Regions from separate parts of the Paenibacillus sp. CR_12 genome, predicted to be linked through region 2. Evidence: riboswitches for the same ligand, from Rfam matches in the RefSeq annotation. Region 2 holds a riboswitch; the other holds the start of a gene.
What was found. A riboswitch is a leader RNA that binds a small molecule or an ion and turns the genes downstream of it on or off. The one in region 2 is predicted to bind cobalamin.
Positions count from the first base shown of each region.

Region 1 (4,426 bases), on a different contig from region 2:
AAAGCTTTAAATGGTCTATCGCCCAAAATATCACCTCAAGAAAAAGTTGCATTCACCTTCTGTACCAACCATTCCATCAATTTATTTCATATCATATCACGCTCCTTCGAAGAAATAAAAAAAGCCGCTCCAGGAGGGAACGACTTCAATTTACATAAAATCATTTTAACGAGGTTAGCGTTTTATGACATAAGGTGACGTATTTGAGGTCTATACTGGATGGTAGATTAACGTAACGAAAGGAGCAATAAATCATGGCACGAAGAATAATTTTAGATTTAGCGGTTACTTTGGATGGTTTTATTGAAGGAAAACATGGTGAAGTTGATTGGTGCATTATGGACTCTGAAATGGGGTTTAATCATTTTTTAAATCAAATCGATACCATTTTGTATGGAAGAAAAAGCTATGATTTATGGGGACAATTCACTCCGGAAATTGGACATGCGGATTCTGAAAAAGAGTTTTGGGAATTGGTCCATAGTAAAGAAAAGTATGTGTTTTCCAGGACGCAAAAGGGGACTGATCATAAAGCAATATTCATAAATGATCGCATTCTTGAAGAAGTAAATAAATTAAAGAATAAGCCTGGGAAAGACATCTGGCTGTACGGAGGGGCAAGTCTTATTACGACTTTTATCAATTTGGGACTTGTTGATGAATATCGATTATCCGTTCACCCTGTCGTTTTGGGAGAAGGAAAACCGCTGTTTGTGGATATAAAACAGAGGTTGAATTTAAAAATGGTGAATACAAGAACGTTCTCCTCAGGCGTTGTGCAACTAATTTATCATTTTGATGGGAACGAATAATATTGCGCATTCGCTAACACGTACAAATAACGGCCCGGTTCCCGAATGACGGAAAACCGCGCCGTTATTGACTTTATGAAGATGCTGGTGAAGGGAATTGAACCCCCGACCTACGCATTACGAGTGCGTTGCTCTACCCCTGAGCTACACCAGCACATGTGGTTCGATGACATTCCTCACGAAACAACAAAAATTATTATAATACTTCGGCAGCAAAATGCAAGCCCTATTCTAACGGGAATATCCACCGAATTTGGCGGCATTACCCGCCTAATTTCTCCTGCACGGATTGAATCTTCTGTTTGCTCGAGGAGACCTGATCCCTGCGGTCGTCAATTTTAACGGAAGTCGATACGCGCTTTGCCCCGGACAGAAAAGGCGCTTCATGCAAAGCCTCAATCGCCCGCCAGATCATGTTAAGCTCTCCCTCGATGATCGTGCTCATCGATGTCAGCTCATAGGAAATCCCTTCCTGCTGTTTCAATATTCGCTGCATCTCGGCGACATAAGCGCTTAAACTCGTGGTTGCGGTTCCGATCGGAATCACCGTTACCTCTGCTATTGCCATCTGAACAACCTCCCTCGTCATATCTCAATCATGCGATGCTCTTCCATTCTCCAATTCCAATTCCGGATACGGATATCATACCAATTTCGGTCCGCCATATCAAAGCCCTTCAATTTTAGCTTCACACAAGATATAGTGTATCCTTCCCGCCTCATCCATACGGTAATATCCTATTTTGTCAAAACGAGAATATACGCGGTATCTGCGCAGAAAAGGTCGCATTTGGTCACAATCCAGGAAATCTTATCGCCTTTTGACAGTTTCTTAACTGGCACAATGACCGCTCGTTTGCTATAATTCTTTTTGCGTTCAATTTTAAGAATATGGTTTACAAACACAATATATTGGGTTAAATTAGATTAACAACAACCAAATATAGTGTATATAGGTGCCGGATCAACCCATAAGGCAGTCCGGCTTAATAGGGAAGCATGGTGTAAATCCATCACGGTCCCGCCACTGTAAGGGCTCTTACGCTGTTCATCATTATTTTTCAGCCATCCTCATACGGCATAGCCGCCGAAGAATCGGATCAAGGTTTTCGGGAGGCACCGTCGTGAGGCAGAAGCCCGAGTCAGAGACCTGCCTATATGCAGCAGACACCAACCTACGGGGCTTTAGGTAAGTGTTCGTTAAACTTGCGTCTGTACATAACATCATGCCCGTTCAAGGGCTTATGTCAAACGTCATTTCCGAATCACAGCGCACGGACATTTTCAAGCCTGCCCGCGGGTTTTAGAAAATGTTTTTTTGATGTCCTTTTTCATATTTCCCCCGAAGAAAGCGAGGAATTTATTCATGCCCCAGCTCGTAGTTAAACCGAACAACCGTCAGCTCGCCTTTGATGAAATTCGCCTCTCCGTCTATGCCGACCGGACTCTGAAAGGATTGGACATGCTCGATAAGGAGCGTCTGCTTCGCGGCGTCAATGCCAAATTGCGCGGTGAGCAGGTTACCGGCGAAGAAATCAGCAGCGCCTTCACGATGTCCGCCCTTGAGCTTGTAACCAAAGAGGAGCCGAATTGGAAGTTTGCAGCTGCGCGTTCGTTTCTGACCTCTTTATATAAAAAAGCGGCTACCAACCGCCGATACAAAGCATACCCGGAAGAACCATACGGTGCCTTCTACCCGCTCATTACGGAGCTTGTGCAAAAAGGCATCTATCGCGAGGACCTTCTGACCAGCTACACCAAAGAACAAATCGAAGAACTCGGCGAATGCATCGATCCAAGCCGCGATCTGCTGTTTGACTACATCGGTCTGTTGACGCTGGCTGAGCGTTACCTGGCAAACGACTTTGACGGTCGCGTCATGGAACTTCCGCAAGAACGCTACATGGTCATCGCGATGTTCCTCATGCATAACGAGCCTGCCGACAAGCGTCTTGACCTTGTCAAGGAAGCCTACTGGGCCATGAGTAACCTGTACATGACGGCGGCTACGCCGACCATGTCCAATGCAGGTAAAAAAGTAGCCGGCCAGCTGTCCAGCTGCTTCATCGATACCGTGGACGACTCCCTGGAAGGAATCTTCGATTCCAATACGGACATCGCCCGTCTCAGCAAAATGGGCGGCGGCATCGGGGTGTACCTCGGCAAAGTCCGCGCACGCGGCTCCGATATCCGCGGACACAAGAACACCAGCTCCGGCGTTATCCCTTGGATTCGCCAGCTGAACAACACCGCTGTTAGCGTGGACCAATTGGGAACCCGTAAAGGCGCCATCGCGGTGTACTTGGACGTGTTCCACAAAGACATCCTGTCCTTCCTGGATCTGAAGCTGAACAACGGCGACGAGCGCATGAGAGCGCATGACGTGTTCCATGGCGTATGCCTGCCCGACCTGTTCATGGAGGCTGTCGAAGCTCGTGAAGAGTGGAGCCTGTTCTGTCCGCATGAAGTGAAGAAAATCATGGGCTGGAAAGACGAGAACGGCCGTCCGCTAGGTCTGGAGGACTTCTATGACCATACTCAAGGCGAAGGCGAATTCCGCCAAAAATACGCGGAAGCCGTAGCGAACCCGCTGCTGCCGCGCATTACCGTACAAGCCATCGACATTATGAAGCGCATCATGAAATCCCAGCTTGAAACGGGTACGCCGTACATGTTCTACCGCGACACGGTCAACCGTGCAAACCCGAACTCGGCTCATGGCATGATCTACTCTTCCAACCTGTGCACGGAGATCATGCAGAACCAATCTCCGACGGTCGTTGAGCAAGAGGAGCTGGTTACGAAAGACGGCCAAACCCGGATCGTAATTTCCAAAATCCCTGGCGATTTCGTTGTCTGCAACCTGAACTCCATCCACTTGGCCCGTGCCGTACCTGCCGGTGTGCTGGAGCGTCTCGTTCCGATCCAGGTTCGCATGCTGGATAACGTCATCGACATTAACAATATTGAAGTTCTGCAAGCTCAATACACCAACAGCCAATATCGCGCGGTCGGTCTCGGCACCTTCGGTCTGCACCACTTGCTGGCGCTGGAAGGCATCCGCTGGGAATCCGACGAAGCCGTTGCCTATAATGACAATCTGTACGAACACATCAACTACCTGCTCGTCAAATCCAGCATGGAGTTGGCCAAGGAAAAAGGCCACTACCCGAAATTCAAAGGCTCCGACTGGGAGAGCGGCGAGTACTTCACGTTCCGCGGTTATACCGACGGCGAGCATGAAGGCAAGTTCGTGACCACCGAACAGTGGCGTGAATTGCAGCAGGAAGTGCAAGCGAACGGCGTTCGTAACGCATGGCTGTTTGCCATCGCGCCGAACGGCTCCACCTCGATCATCGCGGGCTCCACGGCGAGCATCGATCCATTGTACGAACTTCTGTCTTATGAAGAAAAAACCACTTATAAAGTGGCGAACCCTGCTCCGGATCTGTCCGAGAAAACGATCTGGTACTATAAAACGGCTTTCTTGATCGACCAGCATTGGTCCATCAAAATGGCTGCCGCCCGTCAGCGTCACGTTGACCAAGCGCAAAGCTTTAACCTGTACGTCCGCCCTGATATCCGGGCTTCGGAATTCCTGGAGCTGCATCTGC
Region 1 covers NZ_JAVFHO010000005.1:63,700-68,125, forward strand. Annotated here, with positions in the region: gene RB297_RS19085 (dihydrofolate reductase family protein) at 255-812, shown strand; tRNA gene RB297_RS19090 (tRNA-Thr) at 895-966, opposite strand; gene RB297_RS19095 (MTH1187 family thiamine-binding protein) at 1,075-1,380, opposite strand; cobalamin riboswitch at 1,750-1,984, shown strand; gene RB297_RS19100 (ribonucleoside-diphosphate reductase subunit alpha) at 2,179-4,426, shown strand, end outside.
Region 1: linked by a shared signal. The riboswitch ahead of RB297_RS19100 (ribonucleoside-diphosphate reductase subunit alpha) and the one ahead of RB297_RS29495 (ABC transporter substrate-binding protein) in region 2 are both predicted to bind cobalamin.

Region 2 (4,426 bases):
ACAAAATGTTAAGCGCCCGCGACCTGCTCCATAGATATACGAAACCCGCTGCAAAATACGGGAAAAGGATGGCCGTATACGACCATCCGCGCATGCTCAGGCTTCCCATCGTCCAGTACAGGATTTGGTTCACCGTATCTTTGGACATCACCGTCAGAAACGAAACGACGGCGCCCAGAAACGACTGCATCACCACCCCGGACAGGATGAGCCCATGGATCGGCAGTTTTCCTTGATCCCTTGCCAGCAGCAAAACGGCCCATAGGGTGCCTGCTCCGGTCAGAAACGCTACAACCGGCAGTGTATAACCTCCGGCAAAGGAATATTCCATTCCGAAAAAAATCAGGGATGCCGCGCCAAGCGCAGCACCCGAGGACACACCGAGCGTAAACGGATCCGCCAGCGGATTGCGAAGCACGCCTTGAAAGGCGGCCCCGGCCACCGCCAGGGAGGCTCCAACAAGCATCCCGAGCAGGATCCGCGGCAATCTCACCTTCATCAGGATTTGCTCGGAGGAAGCTTCCCAGCCTGGAACGATGGAATCGCCGATTCCCGGCAGCCGGTGCAGCAGCATCGCTCCAATCTCTCTCACAGGCAGGTGAACGGAGCCGATTCCGAGACTGACAACCAAGGTCAGCAGTAAAAGGATCAGGCCGGCCGCACCGAATCCTGCAAGTTTTTTACTCATGGATTCATCAATTCCGGATAAACGGCCTTCGCCACTTCCATCAGTCCTTGCGTCACGCGCGGGCCCGGACGGCTGAGCAGATTGGCATCCACGGAAATGACCTGATCGTTCTTGATGGCTTCGATCTGATCCCAGCCGCCGCGCTCCTTGATCAGCTGATCCAATGTTTTCTTGGTGGCTTCGTCCACCACATCGTCCGTGTACAGAATAACGTCCGGGTTCGCGGCGATGATGTTCTCCTCGCTGATTTCGAACCAGCCTTCCGCATCGCCGGCTGCATTGACGCCGCCAGCTGCGGTAATGATCTCATCCATGAACTCGCCTTTGCCGACGGTCCATCCCGGAGAGAACTCCACGTACACTTTCTTCTTGTCTTCATCCTTCACGGATTTCACGGCTTCCGTAACGGCAGCCAATTCCTGCTTCATCTGATCGACGACCGCTTTCGCCTCGGCTTGACGGTCCGTAATTTGACCGATCAGCTCGATGTTCTCCATCACCGCATCGATGGTTTTCGGATCGTTGACGAACAGCGTAACGCCAAGCTCGCGCAATTTCTCGGCATTCTGGGCATTCATCGAAGCCGCGAATACCACATCGGCGTCGGCTGCGATGATCGCCTCTTCATTCACCTGGAACCCGCCCAGTTTAGGCTTGGATTTGGCCGCTTCGGGGTAATCGTCGTTATCGGATACGCCAACGATCTCCTCATCCAGTCCCAATGCAAACAGTTTTTCCGTCTCGGACGGAGTCAGGGACGCAATCTTGGTCGGCGCTTTCTCAAACGTCATTTCCACGCCCGTTGTATCCTTGACGGTCAGCGGATACGTGGTCTTAAGCTCTTCCGCCGATTCCGCCGGCGCTTCGTTATTCTGCTCTTGCTGCTGTGCCGGCGGCGTCGCATCCTTCGGTGCTGCTTCTTCACCGCCGCAGCCGATCAAGGCCAGGGCCATCAGTATGGCTACCAGAAGTACGGACCATGTTTTGTTTAATGCTTTCATCTCTTGGAATCCCCCTAAACATAATTGAGAACCTGGCGCAGGCGTGTCTAAATTCCTTCGACCGATCCTTAACTGGTAAGAAACGTTCAATCTTCATACCCTAAGAAGCAAAAATCCCCGACTCCTCGATGACAAGGACTCAGGGATTACGTTTGTATCATAAGGACGCCGGGATAACCGTTCAACGATGGCGCCTTAAACTTCCGTCCGCATGGCTCCATGCGTCCGGTAAACGTAATCCTCTCCTCGAAGGACCGTCTTTCATTCGCTGAGGGCAGGTCTCCTGACTTGCAGGTTGTAACGACTTCTCCGCCTTCCCAAGCGCTAAGGCTCAGTGGCATATGGAAAAGTCCCTGCTTCACAGTGGCGGGACCGTGCCGGACTTGCACCGGCTTCCCTATTAACCCGGCAGAAAACAATAACGCCCTCTGTCCGGGACCCTCGCAAATCATATGAATTTATGGATGATAGGCCAAGCATGGTTTCTCTGCACAAGATTATAGGCGATAAACCATCCCCTTACAACTGAAAGTTTCGGGCGTTTCGATTGCGTCATGACACCGATTTAGCCCGTTATCGCCTATTCCGACCGAAATCATACGTTTTCGTTTTATTCGCTTAACCGTACGCCCCGCCAGCTCGCTCCGTCCCATGTCAGCTGCAGCTTGAGAACCTCGCCCGGCATAACCGACGTCGCCCAGAATTCCGTATCCGGCACGGTAGCCGCTGCCATCTCCCGAATAACGCCGCCGTGGGTGACCACAAGCACGTCAACTCCTTCAGCGAGCGTTCCTCGGCCATCATCACCACGCCTGGCCTCTGCCTCTGCCTCTGCCTGCGAAAGGGGATCCGGAGCTTCCTCCATATGCAATAATTCCTTCACATCCAAATGCAATCCCGACAAAAAGGCCTGGACGCGGGAACCGAAAGCTTCCCAGCTCTCCCCGCTGGGCGGCGTAACTTCCGCAGGGTTATCGATCCAGCGCCGGTAGAGGGAATCCGTCTTCAAATCCTCGTAGGTCTTTCCTTCCCAATCCCCGAAATCCAGTTCGCGCAGCCGCGGGTCATATCGTACGCCCGTCATAAACTGGCCCAATATGTCATCATCAGGAACAGCACCCCTTTTTGAATCCGATAAAATCACATTGAGCGTCTGCCGGCAGCGGAGGAGATCGCTGCAATAGATCCGGACAAAATGCCTGCAGCGAAGTTCCTCCCGCAGCGGGAGGAGCTGTTCCCTTCCCTCAGCCAGAATTCCCTGATCCTCATGGCCGAGATAACGGCGCTCCTCGTTCCACAACGTGCGGCCGTGACGCACCAGATGCAGGCTGATCCTCATATCCATAGGCTTCCTCCTGCCGCGGCAGCAAGTCCGATCACCGCGGTACCCAGCATCGTAAACAAAACCGATACGCCTACAAGCAGACGGTTTGTCACCCGGATATCCTCCGCTTCGAGCGGTCGGTCGGGGTCCCCCATGTAAGCCCGGAACGAGATCACGCCTTGGTACGAATTTTCGCCTCCCAGGCGAATCCCCAGGGCACCGGCAACGGCCGATTCCGGGAAGCCGCTGTTCGGACTGGGATGCTTACGCGCATCTCGATTAACCATCTTGATCGCTTGTTTCCACTGCAGCGAGAACATCGCCGCCGCGATGGTCAACAGCCCGGCGGTCAGGCGTGCCGGTATCCAATTGGCGAGATCGTCGAGCCGGGCGGAGGCCCAGCCTAAATGCAGGTACTTCTCGTTTTTATAACCGACCATGGAATCCAGCGTATTCACGGCGCGGTAGGCCAACGCAAGCGGCGCCCCTCCGATCAGGGCAAAAAACAGCGGAGCGATGACCGCGTCCACGATATTTTCCGCAACCGTCTCCACCGTCCCCCGCACAATTTCCGGCTCATCCAGATGAGCGGTGTCCCTCCCGACCACCATGCTTAGCGCTTGCCTGGCCTCGGCGATATTCCCGGAACGAAGATGGCCGTAGACCTCCAATCCTGCCTCGCGCAGCCCCTTGATCGCAATCGTAGTCGCAATGAGAACGATCTCCGCACCCCAGGCAAGCCAAGGATGAATCGCTGCGCACAGCTCCAGCAGCAGCCAAGCCAGCACGAAGGAGCCGCCGGCCACGATCACCGGCAGCAATATCCCCGCCCGCTTCAGTCCCTGAGCGGAAATCGTCCGCTGGCGAATCCATCCTTCGACCCGGCGGATCGCCTTCCCCATGCCGATGACGGGATGCGGCAGCCATCTCGGATCTCCGATCAGCAGGTCCAGCGCCACCGCCGCCCATATGACCCATACGGCGGTCATATCCGATCTTCTCTTTCGGCGGCGATGCTCTCCGTGACGCTGTCGTAGACAAGACGTCCGATCATGCCGCCCAGATCGGTCGCGGTTCCGGCATAATGATGGTTCACGCCATAGGCTGTATTGCCGCTGACCGCAAGGACCATCGCATCCGTCGTCGTCCCCGTGGCGGCGGCTCCGGTTTCATGATCCTTCACCCCCAGGTCATGCAGCGCCGCGGCTTTCGCTTCGGCTGCCGTCAGCATGGCGTTCACCATGCAAGCCGGCGTCAGCCTTCCGTCCACCACCAGCACGACATTAATCGTGCCAGGCTGGTAAGCCGCGAAGGTCGTGCGTCTCGACCCGGCGCGGGCAGCATTGCCCACGCCCGCGGTAGTACAGCATAGAACGGAAGCTTGCTCGCCCCGAGCCTCCCGAATGGAGGCAT
Region 2 covers NZ_JAVFHO010000013.1:47,235-51,660, forward strand. Annotated here, with positions in the region: gene RB297_RS29490 (FecCD family ABC transporter permease) at 1-688, opposite strand, end outside; gene RB297_RS29495 (ABC transporter substrate-binding protein) at 685-1,689, opposite strand; cobalamin riboswitch at 1,946-2,147, opposite strand; gene RB297_RS29500 (histidine phosphatase family protein) at 2,300-3,034, opposite strand; gene cbiB (adenosylcobinamide-phosphate synthase CbiB) at 3,025-4,002, opposite strand; gene RB297_RS29510 (adenosylcobinamide amidohydrolase) at 3,999-4,426, opposite strand, start outside.